Geobacter metallireducens GS-15: one gene and its partner. The protein of the gene in region 1 interacts with the protein of each later gene in a pairwise test. Links are inferred from orthologs where the notes say so. Each region holds a gene or a part of one and is shown in the gene's direction. Other genes may lie near its edges. The genes, in order: GMET_RS09515 and rlmB.

Region 1 (9,689 bases):
GAGATACACACCGGGGCCTTTGCCGACGCAAAGGATTGGAAGTCCGAGCAGGATGAGTTGGAGCGGATTGGGAACGCCATTAAGCTTGGCGCCAAGCTCGGTCTCGGTATCAATGCCGGTCATGGCCTTAATTACACCAACATCAGGAAGGTTGCGGCCCTGGGGGGCATCGAGGAGTATAACATCGGCCATTCCATCATCTCCCGGGCGGTCCTTGTGGGACTCGACCGGGCAGTGCGCGACATGGTGGATCTCATCAAGTACGCCTGAGGTATCCGTGATTTTCGGCACCGGCATTGATATCGTCGACATAACCCGCTTCGAGCGTTTTCTGGAAGAGAGGAATACGCGTCTGTTCGAGCGCCTGTTCACCATTCATGAGCAAGAATACTGTGCGGGAAAGGCCCACAGTGCCCAGCACTATGCCCTTCGTTTCGCAGCCAAGGAGGCCTTTCTCAAGGCGTGCGGCCTCGGGCTTCGCGAAGGATTGACCTGGCATGACGTGGAGGTTGTCAACGACTCCCTCGGCAAGCCGGACCTGCGACTTTACGGCAAGGCACAACAGCTATTCGCTGATATGAATCTCTCGAAGACATTTGTATCCCTTTCCCATGACGGGAATTTTGCCGTCGCCATGGTGGTTCTGGAGCGGGTATGAAGGTTGTTACCGGCGAAACCATGCAGCGGATGGACCGTCGCTCCATCGAGGAATTCGGCATACCGGGCATTGACCTCATGGAAAATGCCGGCCAGGGGTGCGCTGCGGCCATTATTGAACGATTCGGACCGGCTGCGGGACGGATGGTGCTCGTTGTTGCCGGCAAGGGGAACAACGGTGGCGACGGATATGTAATTGCCAGGCTTCTGCAGCAGGAAGGGTGGGAAGTTCAGACCGTCGTCCTTGCCCTGCGCGAAGAGATTGCCGGTGATGCCAAGGTTAACCTGGATCGCCTTGATCCAGAAACCGTCATGTTTTCGCCTCCTCCGGCAGGGCTCGCTCCTTTTGCCCCCCACCTGGAACGGGCATCGGTGATCGTAGACGCCCTCTTCGGCACGGGTCTCAAGAGTGAGGTTCAGGGTAGCTTTGCCGAGGCGATTAACCTTCTGAACGCTGCGGGAAAACCGGTCGTGGCCGTTGATATTCCCTCGGGGATAGACGCAGGGACCGGTCGGACTCTCGGCGTCGCGGTCAAGGCTGATGTAACCGTTACCTTTGCCCTTGCCAAGCTTGGCCATGTCCTTTATCCCGGTGCCGAGCTCTGTGGCGATCTCCGTGTAGTTGATATCGGCATCCCTCTTCAGGTTGCCGCTGATGCCGAAGGGTACGATTTTGTCGACCATGGGACGGCTTGTCGTCTGGTTCGTCCTCGGGATCGTCGCGCCCATAAGGGGAGCTTCGGCCATTGTCTTGTTGTTGCCGGCTCCACCGGCAAAACCGGTGCCGCTGCCATGGCTGCAAACAGTGCGGTTCGTGCCGGCTCGGGACTGGTGACTTTGGCGGTTCCCGAACGCCTCAACGCCATTCTGGAAATGAAAACCACCGAGGCCATGACCCTGCCACTTCCCGATGGCGGTGCCGGACGCTTGGTGCAGGATTCTGCGCCGGCACTGCTCGAAGCCATTGGCGGCAAATCAGCCGTCGCGTTGGGGCCGGGCATCTCGTGGCATTTAGACACTGCACGCCTTATCCGCCATCTCGTCACCAAGATCGAGACCCCTCTTGTGATAGATGCCGATGGTCTGAACGCCCTGTCCGAAGACCCCGCCATCTTGCAGCGAAAACGGAGCAACTGCATCGTCCTTACCCCGCATCCGGGCGAAATGGCCCGTCTTACCGGCACCTCCACCGCGATTATCGAGGCAGACCGGATTGCTGCGGCGCGTGAGTTTGCAGAACAGAATGGCGTGTATATGATACTGAAAGGTGCCCGTACGGTCATTGCTGCGCCGGACGGACGGGTCGCCATCAACGGGAGCGGTAACCCTGGTATGGCGTCGGGGGGGATGGGTGACGTCCTTACCGGCATCCTGGCATCTCTCTTGGGGCAGGGATACGAACCCTTTGACGCCTGCCGGCTCGGCGTGTTCATTCATGGTCACGCCGCAGATTTGGTGGCAGCCGACAAGGGAGAAATCGGCATGTCGGCCGTCGACGTTCAGGAAAGACTCCCCTGGGCATTCAAAACGCTAACCCTATAATTGAAAGAAAGGATGCTAATATGTTGAAAGTACGAGATATAATGACGACTGATGTCGTGTCGGTCAAAAGGGAAACCACAATCAGGGAGTTGGCGGAGATATTCACGAAACATCGGGTCGGCAGCGTACCGGTAGTGGATGAGAGCGGCAACCTCATCGGCATCGTCACTGAATCGGACCTTATCGAACAGGATAAAAGCCTTCACATACCTACGGTCATCTCTCTTTTCGACTGGGTTATTTACCTTGAGAGCGAGAAAAAATTCGAAAAGGAACTCCAGAAGATGACCGGCCAGACTGTCGGGGATCTCTATACCGACACTGCGGAGATGGTAACGCCGGATACCCCCGTGAGCGAGGTGGCCGATATCATGAGCAGCAAGAAGCTCCATGCTTTGCCGGTCGTGGAGGGAAAACGGCTCGTCGGCATGGTTTCCCGCATTGACCTCATCAGAACAATGGTGAAGTAGCGCGTTGTGGTTTCAGTTACTTCGCACAGTGTTGAAGAGACTATCCGGCTGGGTGAGCGGCTTGGGCGACTGCTGGAGCCGGGGAGTTTTATCGCCCTCACCGGAGAGTTGGGCGCAGGCAAGACCCAGTTTGTACGGGGGGTAGCCTCCGGTCTGGGTATTGATAGCTCTGTACCCATTACAAGTCCTACGTTTACCCTTCTGAATGAGTACCAGGGACGAATCAGACTTTACCATTTCGATCTCTACCGTCTTGGTGGCGTCGATGATGCAGCAGAACTCGGTTTTGACGAGTACTTCGATGGGAATGGAGTCTGCCTCGTCGAGTGGGCCGAACGGCTTGGTTCTGATATCCTAACGGAACGTCTTGATATTATATTTGATTATTTAAGCGATACCGAGCGGCGTATCGACTTTATTTCGCACGGCTCAAACCATGAGGCATTATTAAAAAAATGTTTTGACCGTCGTTTGGATTCCTGCTATTAAGGGACGACGCGAAGCGGCGTATTCATTAGGACTCGATACGTAAAGGAGGAACGGTAGATGGCTCTGGTGGTCCAAAAATACGGCGGCACCTCAATGGGATCGATTGAACGGATCCGCAATGTTGCCAAGAGGGTCGCCAAGACCTACGACGCGGGCAACGATATGGTGGTCGTCGTTTCGGCCATGTCCGGCGAAACCAACAAGCTCGTGGCCCTGGCCAATGAGGTGTGCGAGTTTCCCGATAACCGCGAGTATGACGTTCTGGTTGCCTCGGGCGAACAGGTATCCATCGCCCTTCTCGCCATGTGTCTCAAATCCATGGGATACAAAGCAAAATCCTACCATGGCTGGCAGGTGCCGATCATTACCGACAGCGTCTTCAGCAAGGCCCGCATTGAAGAGATTCCCGACGCAAAGGTGAGGGCTGACCTCAAGGACGGGACTATCGTTGTCGTGGCCGGTTTCCAGGGGATAGACAAGGACGGCAACGTTACCACGTTGGGGCGCGGCGGTTCCGATACCTCGGCCGTGGCCATGGCTGCCGCCATGAAGGCCGATGTCTGCGAGATCTACACCGACGTTGACGGTGTCTACACCACCGACCCCAACATCTGTGAGGACGCCCGTAAGATCGATAAGATTTCCTACGACGAGATGCTGGAACTGGCGAGCCTTGGAGCGAAAGTGCTCCAGATTCGTTCAGTCGAATTTGCCAAGAAATACAATGTGGACATACATGTCCGCTCAAGTTTCAATGACAATCAAGGGACTATGGTCACCAAGGAGGATAAGGACATGGAAGCTGTACTCGTTTCGGGTATCGCCTACGACAAGAATGAAGCTAAGATTGCCGTACTGGGCGTGCCGGACAAACCGGGGATTGCCGCCAAGATTTTGTCGTCCCTTTCCGATGCCAATATCTCGGTCGATATGATCGTCCAGAACGTGAGTGGTGGCGATCTTACCGATTTCACTTTTACTGTCACCAAGGCCGACTTCAAAAAGGCACTTGCCATCACCAAGGAAATTGCCACTGAGATCAAGGCAACGGGCGTGTCGGCCGATGAAAGCATTTCCAAGGTCTCCATCGTCGGCGTCGGCATGCGGAGCCATGCCGGTGTCGCCACCAAGATGTTCCAAACCCTTGCAAATGAAGGAATCAATATTCAGATGATTTCCACCTCCGAGATCAAGGTGTCTGTCGTTATTGACGCCAAGTACACGGAACTCGCCGTGAGGGTGCTCCACGAGGCATTCGGCCTTTCCGGCAAATAGCTTCAGATTAACTTCAGCGTATTCGTGTATAGCGTCTAGTGTCCGGCAACGCCGGCATGCTAAACGCTATACGCGTATCTAACACTTCATTTCAAAGGTGAATCAATGAGTCTCGTTAAACTGTACGATACCACCCTTCGTGACGGCACCCAGGCAGAGGACATATCGTTCCTCGTTGAAGACAAGATCCGTATCGCCAATAGGCTTGACGAGATCGGAATCCATTACATTGAAGGGGGGTGGCCCGGCAGCAACCCCAAGGATGTCGCCTTCTTCAAAGACATCAAGAAGGAGAAGCTCTCCCAGGCGAAGATCGCCGCTTTTGGTTCGACCCGCCGCGCCAAGATAACCCCTGACAAAGACCACAACCTGAAGACCCTCGTGCAGGCCGAGCCCGATGTCTGCACCATTTTCGGCAAAACCTGGGATTTTCATGTTCGGGAAGCATTGCGCATTTCCAACGAGGAGAATCTCGAGCTGATCTTCGATTCTCTTGAATATCTGAAGACCCGGGTTCCCGAGGTTTTCTACGACGCAGAGCACTTCTTTGACGGCTACAAGGCCAATCCCGACTATGCCATCAAAACCCTCAAGGCTGCTCAGGATGCCAAGGCCGACTGCATTGTGCTTTGTGACACCAACGGCGGTACTATGCCGTTCGAGCTTGCCGAGATTATCCGCGAGGTTCGCAAGCACATCTCAGCTCCCTTGGGCATTCACACACACAATGACTCCGAGTGTGCGGTCGCTAACTCTCTTCATGCGGTCAATGAGGGGATTGTGCAGGTTCAGGGCACCATCAACGGTTTTGGTGAGCGGTGCGGTAATGCCAATCTCTGCTCCATCATGCCTGCCCTCAGGCTCAAGATGAAGGCGGAGTGCGTGAGTGATGAGCAATTGAAGAAACTTCGGGATCTCTCCCGTTTTGTGTACGAACTGGCGAACCTTTCCCCTGACAAGCATCAGCCTTATGTGGGTAATTCAGCCTTTGCCCACAAGGGCGGGGTCCACGTGAGCGCCATTCAGCGCCATCCCGAGACCTATGAGCACATGAGGCCTGAACTGGTCGGCAACATGACCCGGGTGCTCATTTCCGACCTCTCCGGCCGCTCCAATATCCTTGCCAAGGCCGAGGAATTCAATATCAACATGGACAGCAAGGATCCGGTTACCCTTGAAATCCTCGATAATATCAAAGAGATGGAGAATCGGGGGTACCAGTTTGAGGGGGCCGAGGCTTCATTTGAATTGCTGATGAAGCGTGCTCTCGGTACTCATCGGAAGTTTTTCTCGGTTATCGGTTTCCGGGTTATTGATGAGAAACGCCACGAAGACCAGAAGCCTTTTTCCGAGGCGACTATCATGGTCAAGGTTGGCGGCAAGGTGGAGCACACTGCGGCTGAAGGCAACGGTCCAGTCAACGCTCTCGACAATGCCCTTCGCAAGGCCCTGGAGAAGTTCTATCCGAAACTGAAGGAAGTGAAGCTTCTTGACTACAAGGTTCGCGTCCTGCCGGCAGGGCAGGGTACAGCCTCATCCATTCGCGTTCTCATCGAGTCGGGCGACAAGGAAGCGCGGTGGGGGACGGTTGGTGTCTCGGAAAACATCATCGATGCCTCCTATCAGGCTCTGATCGACAGTATTGAGTACAAACTCCACAGGACAGAGGATGCGGAGGGCGTCAATAAATGAGGGAACGGGCGCATCTCATTGCGCTCTGGACCCTAGCAGTTCTGGCAAGTACTGTTTTAGTCACGAAAGGCCGTGGATTGCCACTCACTGAGGGTGGATCCACGGCCTTTCTTCTTGACCGCTCCAATGGCGTTAGGGTTAAGGTTACCGGTATTCAGGGAAAGTCTGGCGTTTATTGTCTTCCCGAAGACGCAGTCTTAAAGAGCGTCATAATTATGGCGTATCGAGGACTCACGGCAAATGCTTCAAAATCGTCCGACTTTGCCACTCGTCTCAAAGATGGAGACTGGGTAATGTTTGAGAGGGATGCCTCAGAACCAGTCAAAATTTCGTTGAAAACGATGCCTGCAACTGAAAGGATACTTCTAGGTATTCCACTTGACCCAGCCACAATGACCGAATCAGAATGGGAGCTACTTCCCGGGATCGGACCAACTCTCGCACGAAGGATTGTATTTGACCGTCAATACAATGGCGGTTTCAGGTCTATTAGAGACCTCGAGAGAGTTTCAGGCATAGGGAAAGTGACGGTGGACAAGCTGGAGCGATATTTCCCAAACACTGTAACGCATTGAATTATCAATAATAATTATTGATCGGGACAAGATTGAGAGTGTCATTCATTAGAGCTTGACCCGTTTGGCACATATGGTGAAATCTTCACTGCACTCACATCAAACTCTGCAGTGGAGGGGCTCCAAATGAAATGTCCAAAGTGCAAAGGGAGAATGTTTGCTGAAAAGTTTTATGATTTTGTAAGATCGTTCGACGCTTGGAAATGCACCTGCTGCGGCGAAGTGATAGACCCGACAATTCTGGCCAATCGGGCGAGAAATCATAACCTCTTCTTGGGCTAATAGGTTATCCCAAGAGGATCCAAAGAGAGGAAAGCATGGTCTTTCCTCTCTTTTTTTGTCTAAAATGATGACACGTTTAGGAGTCCTTTTATGGGGTTGGGGTCAGAGAATCTGGATACGAAGCGCTTCACGGATGAAATGCTCGACTGGGTCAGGGGCAGAGGCAAAATACTGATAGTGATCCATGATAACCCTGACCCGGACTGTCTCGCTTCGGCCATAGCGCTTCGCCATCTCTTCGTTATGAAGGTCAATCGCGAGGCTACAATCGCTTTTTCGGGCATGATTAGTAGGAGCGAGAATCTTGCCATGGCGAAGGAACTCGAAATTCCTCTAACTCCAATAGGGCTTATCAACTTCCGGGAGTTCTCCGTGGTCTGCATGCTGGACACGCAGCCAGGGACCGGGAACAACTCACTGCCAGCCGACAGCAGTGTTGATATTCTCGTCGATCATCATCCGATGCGGGAAACAAGCGAGAAGTGCCGATGGGTCGATATTCGTGAGGATTACGGAGTCACGGCAACCATACTTTACGAATACCTCGTGACTCAAGGCGTCTATCTGGGGACCAAGCTGGCAACAGCACTTTTTTACGCCATAAAATCAGAAACTCAGGATCTCGGCAGGGAGGCGAACAAGCCTGACCGAGACGCTTATCTCAAGCTGTTTACACTTTCCAACAAGAAACTTCTCTACGAAATCACTCATCCGAAACTTCCTGTCGAATATTATCTTATGGTGAATAGGGCTCTCGAAAATACCAAGATCTACGGGAAGCTCCTGATAACTAATCTCGCACAGATGAATTTTCCCGAAATGGTTGCCGAAATGGCAGATTTTTTCTTAAGGTTGGAAGGAATAGAATTAGTGCTTGCAATGGGGCAGTACGGCGATGGGATGCTGTTGTCGTTACGCACGATCCGGCACGATCTGAATGCCGGTATTCTTATTGGGGTTTTGGTTGAGGGAAGAGGGCACGCTGGCGGTCATGGCATGATGGCAGGGGGAAAGATTGAAAATGTGCCCGCTTCACCGGAGGCAATTCACGAAGCCGAGGATTTCCTTGCCAATAGACTCCTGGCTGAGCTTCATATTGTCGACACCAAGCCGCAAAGATTGCAGGAACTCAGAGAAAAGCGAAATTTTAACGATCCACTACGTGAGGTGTAAGGTCTCGTCATGTCATGCAGATTGACATCCTCCAGCCTATCGTTTAGTGTACGCAGCTTAAAATTTAGCACAGAGAGGTGAAATATGCGTTCGGACGGCCGTGAGGCGGGGAGCCTCAGGGGCATAAATATTACTCGGCATTATATCAAGCATGCGGAAGGGGCTGTGCTTGTGGAGTTTGGCGACACCAAGGTCATCTGTACCGCATCGGTGGAAGAGAGTGTCCCTCCATTTCTCCGGGGGAAGGGGACCGGTTGGGTGACTGCCGAGTATTCGATGCTTCCCCGTTCGACTCACACGCGTTCTTCGCGCGAAGCTGCCCGTGGAAAAATCGGTGGAAGGACCCACGAAATACAGAGGTTGATCGGCCGTTCGCTTCGTGCCGTCACAGATTTGACGCTTCTCGGGGAGAGAAGTGTCCTCATAGACTGTGATGTTATTCAGGCTGACGGAGGAACCAGGACTGCTTCCATAACCGGAGCCTATGTCGCTTTGGTGGATGCCTTGCACTTGCTTGTGGAGCGTGGTGTGTTGCCGTTGCTCCCCATCAAGGAAGCCGTTGCGGCGGTCAGTGTCGGAATAGTGGATGGCAACATTCTATTGGATCTGAATTACGTGGAAGATTCAGCGGCCGAAGTCGACATGAATTTTGTCATGACATCATCTGACCGTTTTGTAGAAGTACAGGGTACTGCCGAGTCGGAACCCTTTACCGTTGAACAGATGGACGGCATGCGTGTAGCTGCAGTGGAGGGAATACGAAAGCTTTTCTCGATTCAGAATGAGGCTCTTTCCCGATGACTGACTTGATTGTCGCCACGAGGAATAAGGGGAAGCTCCTGGAAATTGGAAAGATCCTAGAAGGAGTTCACTGCAGAATATACTCTCTTGCTGATTTTCCCGATCTTCCAGAGATTGAGGAGGACGGCGTAACGTTTGAACAGAATGCTATTAAGAAGGCTTCTGCAATAGCGCAATTAACCGGACTTCCTGCGCTAGCAGACGATTCAGGGCTTGTCGTCGATGCTCTCGGTGGGAGGCCGGGCGTTTTTTCTGCCCGCTATGCAGGGACTGGCGCCACTGATGAGACGAATAACGCAAAGCTCCTTGAAGAGTTACGGGGAACCCCTCCTGAAAGACGCGGAGCTGCCTTCCATTGCGTTATAGCTCTCTGTTTGCCTGATGGTTCATGCACCACCTTCTCGGGAGAACTCAGAGGATCTATCCTTGAAGTTCCCCAAGGGGGTGGTGGGTTTGGATATGATCCCCTGTTCTTTGTGGAGGAAGAAGGTTCGTCCCTCGCAGAGTTGCCTCTGGAAAGAAAAAATCGTCTCAGCCACCGAGGCAAAGCTTTAGAGTTGCTGAAGGGGAAATTATCTAAGGCGTGACGTAGAAAAAAGCTTGCATGCCCTCAATGGGTGTGCTATTAATGCAACTTCTTGCGGGGTGTAGCGCAGCCTGGCTAGCGCACCTGCCTTGGGAGCAGGGGGTCGGAGGTTCGAATCCTCTCACCCCGACCATCTCTGCGCCTGTA
Region 2 (4,381 bases), 580 kb from region 1 along the record:
AAAACACACTCATAGAGGTTCGTTTAATGCGCTATTCCCAGTATTTCATCCCCACGGTCAAGGAGACTCCTTCCGACGCCGAGGTCGTTTCCCACAAGCTCATGCTCCGTGCTGGCATGATCCGCAAGCTCGCCGCCGGCATCTACAACTATCTTCCCCTGGGGCTCCGCTCCATCCGCAAGGTCGAACAGATTGTCCGCGAGGAGATGAACCGGGCCGGTGCCATCGAGCTTCTCATGCCGAGCGTCCAGCCGGCTGAGCTCTGGCAGGAGTCGAAGCGGTGGGAGCAGTACGGCAAAGAACTTCTCCGCTTCAAGGATCGCAAGGACGCCGAATTTTGCCTTGGACCGACCCACGAGGAGGTCATTACCGACCTCGTGCGCCGCGAGGTGAAGAGCTACCGGCAGCTGCCCTTGAATCTCTATCAGGTACAATCCAAGTTCCGGGACGAGATCCGTCCCCGGTTCGGTCTCATGCGGGGCCGCGAGTTCATTATGAAGGATGCCTATTCCTTTGACGTGAGCTCCGAGGCGGCTGATACCTCCTATGACAAGATGTATCAGGCCTACCGCCGCATCTTCCAGCGCTGCGGCCTCAAGTTCCGGGCAGTGGAGGCGGATACCGGCTCCATCGGCGGCTCCTCGTCCCACGAGTTCATGGTGCTTGCCGATTCGGGTGAGGATGCCATCGTCTCCTGCACCGCCTGCGAGTATGCCGCCAACGTGGAGAAGGCCGAGGCCCGGCTCTTCCCGTCCGAGCATGCCGAGCCCCGGGAACTGGAAAAAGTGGAGACCCCCCAGAAGCGGAGCGTCGAAGAGGTGACCACCTTCCTCGGCATTCCCGCCTCGTCTCTGGTGAAGACCCTCCTCTGCGTTGCTGACGGAGAGCCGGTGGCAGCGTTGGTGCGTGGCGACCACGACCTGAACGAGATCAAGCTCAAGCACCTTCTCGGCTGCGAAGAGTTGGAGATGGCCAGTGAGGAGATCGTGGAGCGGGTCACCGGCGCTCCCGTCGGCTTTGCCGGCCCCGTGGGGTTGAAGATCAAGATCGTCGCCGACTTGACGATCCAGGGAATGAAAAACTTTGTCACCGGCGGCAATGCCCGTGATCTCCATTTCAAGAACGTGAACATCGGTAGGGATTTTACCCCTGCGCTCATTGCCGACATCCGCAACGTGGTCCACGGCGACCCCTGTCCCCGCTGCGAGGCCGGGCACCTGGAGATGTGGCGCGGCATCGAGGTCGGGCACGTCTTCAAGCTGGGAACCAAGTACTCCGAGTCCCTCCGGGCGACCTTTCTGGACGCCGACGGCAAGGAGCAGGTCATCTTCATGGGATGCTACGGCATCGGCATCAGTCGGACCGTGGCCGCCTGCATCGAGCAGAACCACGACGCCGACGGCATCATCTTCCCGATCCCCATCGCGCCGTTCCACTGCATCATCTCGGCCGTCAGCACGAAGGATGCGGAGGTCGTGGCCGCGTGCGATGAACTCTATCGTGCCCTCACTGCTGTCGGCGTCGAGGTTCTCTTTGACGACCGCGACGAGCGCCCCGGTTCCAAGTTCAAGGACGCCGACCTTATCGGCATCCCGCTCAGGATAGTCGTGGGGAGCAAGAACCTGGCGGAAGGTAAGGTTGAACTCAAATCCCGCAAGGGCGGTGAGGTTTCTCTCCTCCCCCTGGCCGAGGCAGTGGAGACGGTCAAGGGGCTCGTCGTTGCAGCTCTCAATCAGTAATATCCATTCAAGGAGACGATACGCACAATGACGAGAGACCAGGCCCGCGAAAAGGTCATTTTTGCCCTTGATACCGGTGAATTCGCCCATGTGCAGTACTGGGCCGAAACGCTGTCCGACAAGGTCGGGATGTATAAAATCGGCAAGCAACTCTTCACCGCCTGCGGCCCAGCCGCGGTGCGAATGATCCAGAAGTTCGGCGGCGAGGTCTTTCTCGACCTCAAGTTCCACGACATCCCCAATACCGTTGCCATGGCCTCGGTGGAGGCGGCCCGCATGGGAGTTAAACTTTTCAATCTCCATGCCCTGGGTGGCTATGAGATGATGGCGAAAACAGTGGAGGCCCTCGACAAGGAATTCAAGGGAGGGGATAGGGCAAAGGTCCTGGCGGTCACTATTCTCACCTCTTCCACCGAGGAGACCCTCAAGGATTTGGGGATTGAACACACCGTCCCCGACATGGTGGTGCGGCTCGCGACCCTTGCCAGGAAAGCCGGCATCGATGGCGTCGTGGCTTCGCCCCGGGAGATTCCCCTCATCCGCGAAGCATGCGGGAGCGACTTCCTCATTGTCACTCCTGGCGTTCGCCCGTCCTTCGCGGCCCTCAATGATCAGAAGCGGGTCATGACGCCGGCGGAGGCGGTGAAGGCGGGGAGTGATTATCTCGTCATCGGCCGCCCCATTGGTGATGCGCCGGACCCGGCCGCTGCCGCCGAGCTGATTCTCGGCGAGATTGTTGCCGGCTGAGCCGGATGAAAGGCTACGAGTGAAAGAAGAGATACTTTACGGGATCAACAGTGCCATGGAGGCCCTGCGCGGCAAGCGGAGGGCCTTTGAGCTTTTCGTCTCCCGCGATGCCAGCGATCGCCGCATGGAGAAGCTCCTGAAGCTTGCCACAGAGAAGGGAGTCCCGGTCCGCAACCGTGACAAGCGCGATATCAGTCGTCTCTGTGGCACCGATCACCATCAGGGGGTGGCACTCAAGCTAGAGGGGTTTCCCTATACCGGGTTGAGCGATATTATCGACGCCTGGCGCGAATCCGGGGAGAGGGGACTTATCCTCGCCCTCGACGGTGTGCAGGACCCCCACAACCTGGGTGCCCTCATCCGGAGCGCCGCCTGTGCTGGTGCACACGGGGTCATCATCCCCAAGGATAGGGCCGCCAGGGTGACGGCCACGGTGGAGAAGAGCGCCGCAGGTGCCGCTGAAACCATACCCGTTGCCCAGGTCACCAATCTGGCCCAAGCCCTCGACGAGTTGAAGGAGGCTGGCTTCTGGATTTACGGCGCTGCCGACAGTGCCGCCTCGTCCCTCTATGATCAGGATCTGTCTGGAAATGTAGTTATTGTGATTGGCAGTGAAGGGGAGGGGGTGAGGCCCCTGGTGCGGAAGAAGTGTGATTTCCTCGTTGCCATTCCGCTCAGGGGAGGCGTAAGTTCCCTCAACGCATCGGTTGCTGGGGGGGTAATTCTCTTCGAGGTCCTTCGCCAGAGGCTGGCTTTTTCACCTCAGAACTGAAAAAGGGTCTTCAGCAATGATGCTGAAGACCCTCTGATTTTGAATGGTGCCGGAGGTCGGAATCGAACCGACACGGGATTGCTCCCGGCGGATTTTGAGTCCGCTGCGTCTACCAGTTTCACCACTCCGGCAAAAGTGGCCGGATTAAACCACATGTGCTGGAGAGCGTCAAGGGTAAATCCCCCGCTAATTTTTTTAGGAAAAATGTATTGACACTCTTGATGCCATTTTGGTATAAACCAAATCTCTTTTGAACGGGGCTGTAGCTCAGCTGGGAGAGCGCTTGAATGGCATTCAAGAGGTCGTCAGTTCGATCCTGATCAGCTCCACCAAAACATTAAGGGGTTGGCCGAAAGGCCAGCCCCTTTTTGCGTTCAATCTGGTGACCTTTGGTGATACGTCACCAATGCATCAACTTCCCGCTCCCTTACAGTTATGTTTTTCTTGAAGAGTTCTTTCATATTCAGTATGCTTACCCGATTTTAGCGACCTACGAGGAGGTTTTTCCGATGGAAGATATTCTGGGTGAATGGAAGAGAAGTCATTATTGCGGCAATCTGACGAAGGCCGATGTGGGGCGCGAGGTTATCCTCATGGGATGGATTCTGCGCCGCCGTGATCATGGGGGCCTTATTTTCGCCGATCTCCGTGACCGGGAGGGACTCGCCCAGATCGTCTTTGACCCAGCGAAAAACACCGATGCCCATCATAAGGCCGAAGCGATCCGGAATGAATACGTCGTCGCCGTAAAAGGGGAGGTGATTCCTCGTCCTGAAGGGACTGTCAACTCCGCCATGAAGACCGGCGAGGTCGAAGTTCTCGTTACGGAGTGCAAGATTCTCAATCGCTCAAAGGCTCTACCTTTTACCCTTGACGACTATGTCGACGTCGCTGAGAACATCCGTCTCAAGTACCGTTATCTGGACCTTCGGCGCCCGGTGCTCCAGCAGAACCTCATTCTCCGCTCGATGGTTGCCCAGATAACCCGTCAATATCTCTCAGAAAACGGATTCCTTGAGATCGAAACTCCTTTCCTCACCAAATCAACTCCGGAAGGTGCCCGTGACTTTCTCGTCCCGTCGCGGATAAATCAAGGGAACTTCTATGCGCTTCCCCAATCTCC

The links.
Region 2: the proteins of GMET_RS09515 (region 1) and rlmB interact in binary tests that used the Escherichia coli proteins (3 or more experiments, as listed by UniProt). The link is inferred for Geobacter metallireducens GS-15 from one-to-one orthologs.

The regions. Positions count from the first base shown.
Region 1 is NC_007517.1:2,090,456-2,100,144, reverse strand. Bases 1-2,926 are described here. They hold GMET_RS09515 (bifunctional ADP-dependent NAD(P)H-hydrate dehydratase/NAD(P)H-hydrate epimerase), read left to right. Parts: upstream 1-654; coding sequence 655-2,199; downstream 2,200-2,926. Other genes in these bases: tsaE (tRNA (adenosine(37)-N6)-threonylcarbamoyltransferase complex ATPase subunit type 1 TsaE), read left to right, coding at 2,676-2,926; GMET_RS09510 (CBS domain-containing protein), read left to right, coding at 2,220-2,669; GMET_RS09520 (holo-[acyl-carrier-protein] synthase), read left to right, coding at 278-658; GMET_RS09525 (pyridoxine 5'-phosphate synthase), read left to right, coding at 1-270. Outside these bases: more of tsaE, read left to right, coding at 2,927-3,158; GMET_RS09500 (aspartate kinase), read left to right, coding at 3,216-4,433; cimA (citramalate synthase), read left to right, coding at 4,539-6,125; GMET_RS09490 (ComEA family DNA-binding protein), read left to right, coding at 6,122-6,700; GMET_RS09485 (DHH family phosphoesterase), read left to right, coding at 7,073-8,155; rph (ribonuclease PH), read left to right, coding at 8,240-8,956; GMET_RS09475 (XTP/dITP diphosphatase), read left to right, coding at 8,953-9,543. UniProt on the Escherichia coli protein: Bifunctional enzyme that catalyzes the epimerization of the S- and R-forms of NAD(P)HX and the dehydration of the S-form of NAD(P)HX at the expense of ADP, which is converted to AMP.
Region 2 is NC_007517.1:1,515,467-1,519,847, forward strand. Bases 1,556-4,381 are described here. They hold rlmB (23S rRNA (guanosine(2251)-2'-O)-methyltransferase RlmB), read left to right. Parts: upstream 1,556-2,505; coding sequence 2,506-3,258; downstream 3,259-4,381. Other genes in these bases: GMET_RS06810 (proline--tRNA ligase), read left to right, coding at 1,556-1,739; pyrF (orotidine-5'-phosphate decarboxylase), read left to right, coding at 1,767-2,486; aspS (aspartate--tRNA ligase), read left to right, coding at 3,768-4,381. Outside these bases: ispG (flavodoxin-dependent (E)-4-hydroxy-3-methylbut-2-enyl-diphosphate synthase), read left to right, coding at 1-15; more of GMET_RS06810, read left to right, coding at 27-1,555. UniProt on the Escherichia coli protein: Specifically methylates the ribose of guanosine 2251 in 23S rRNA.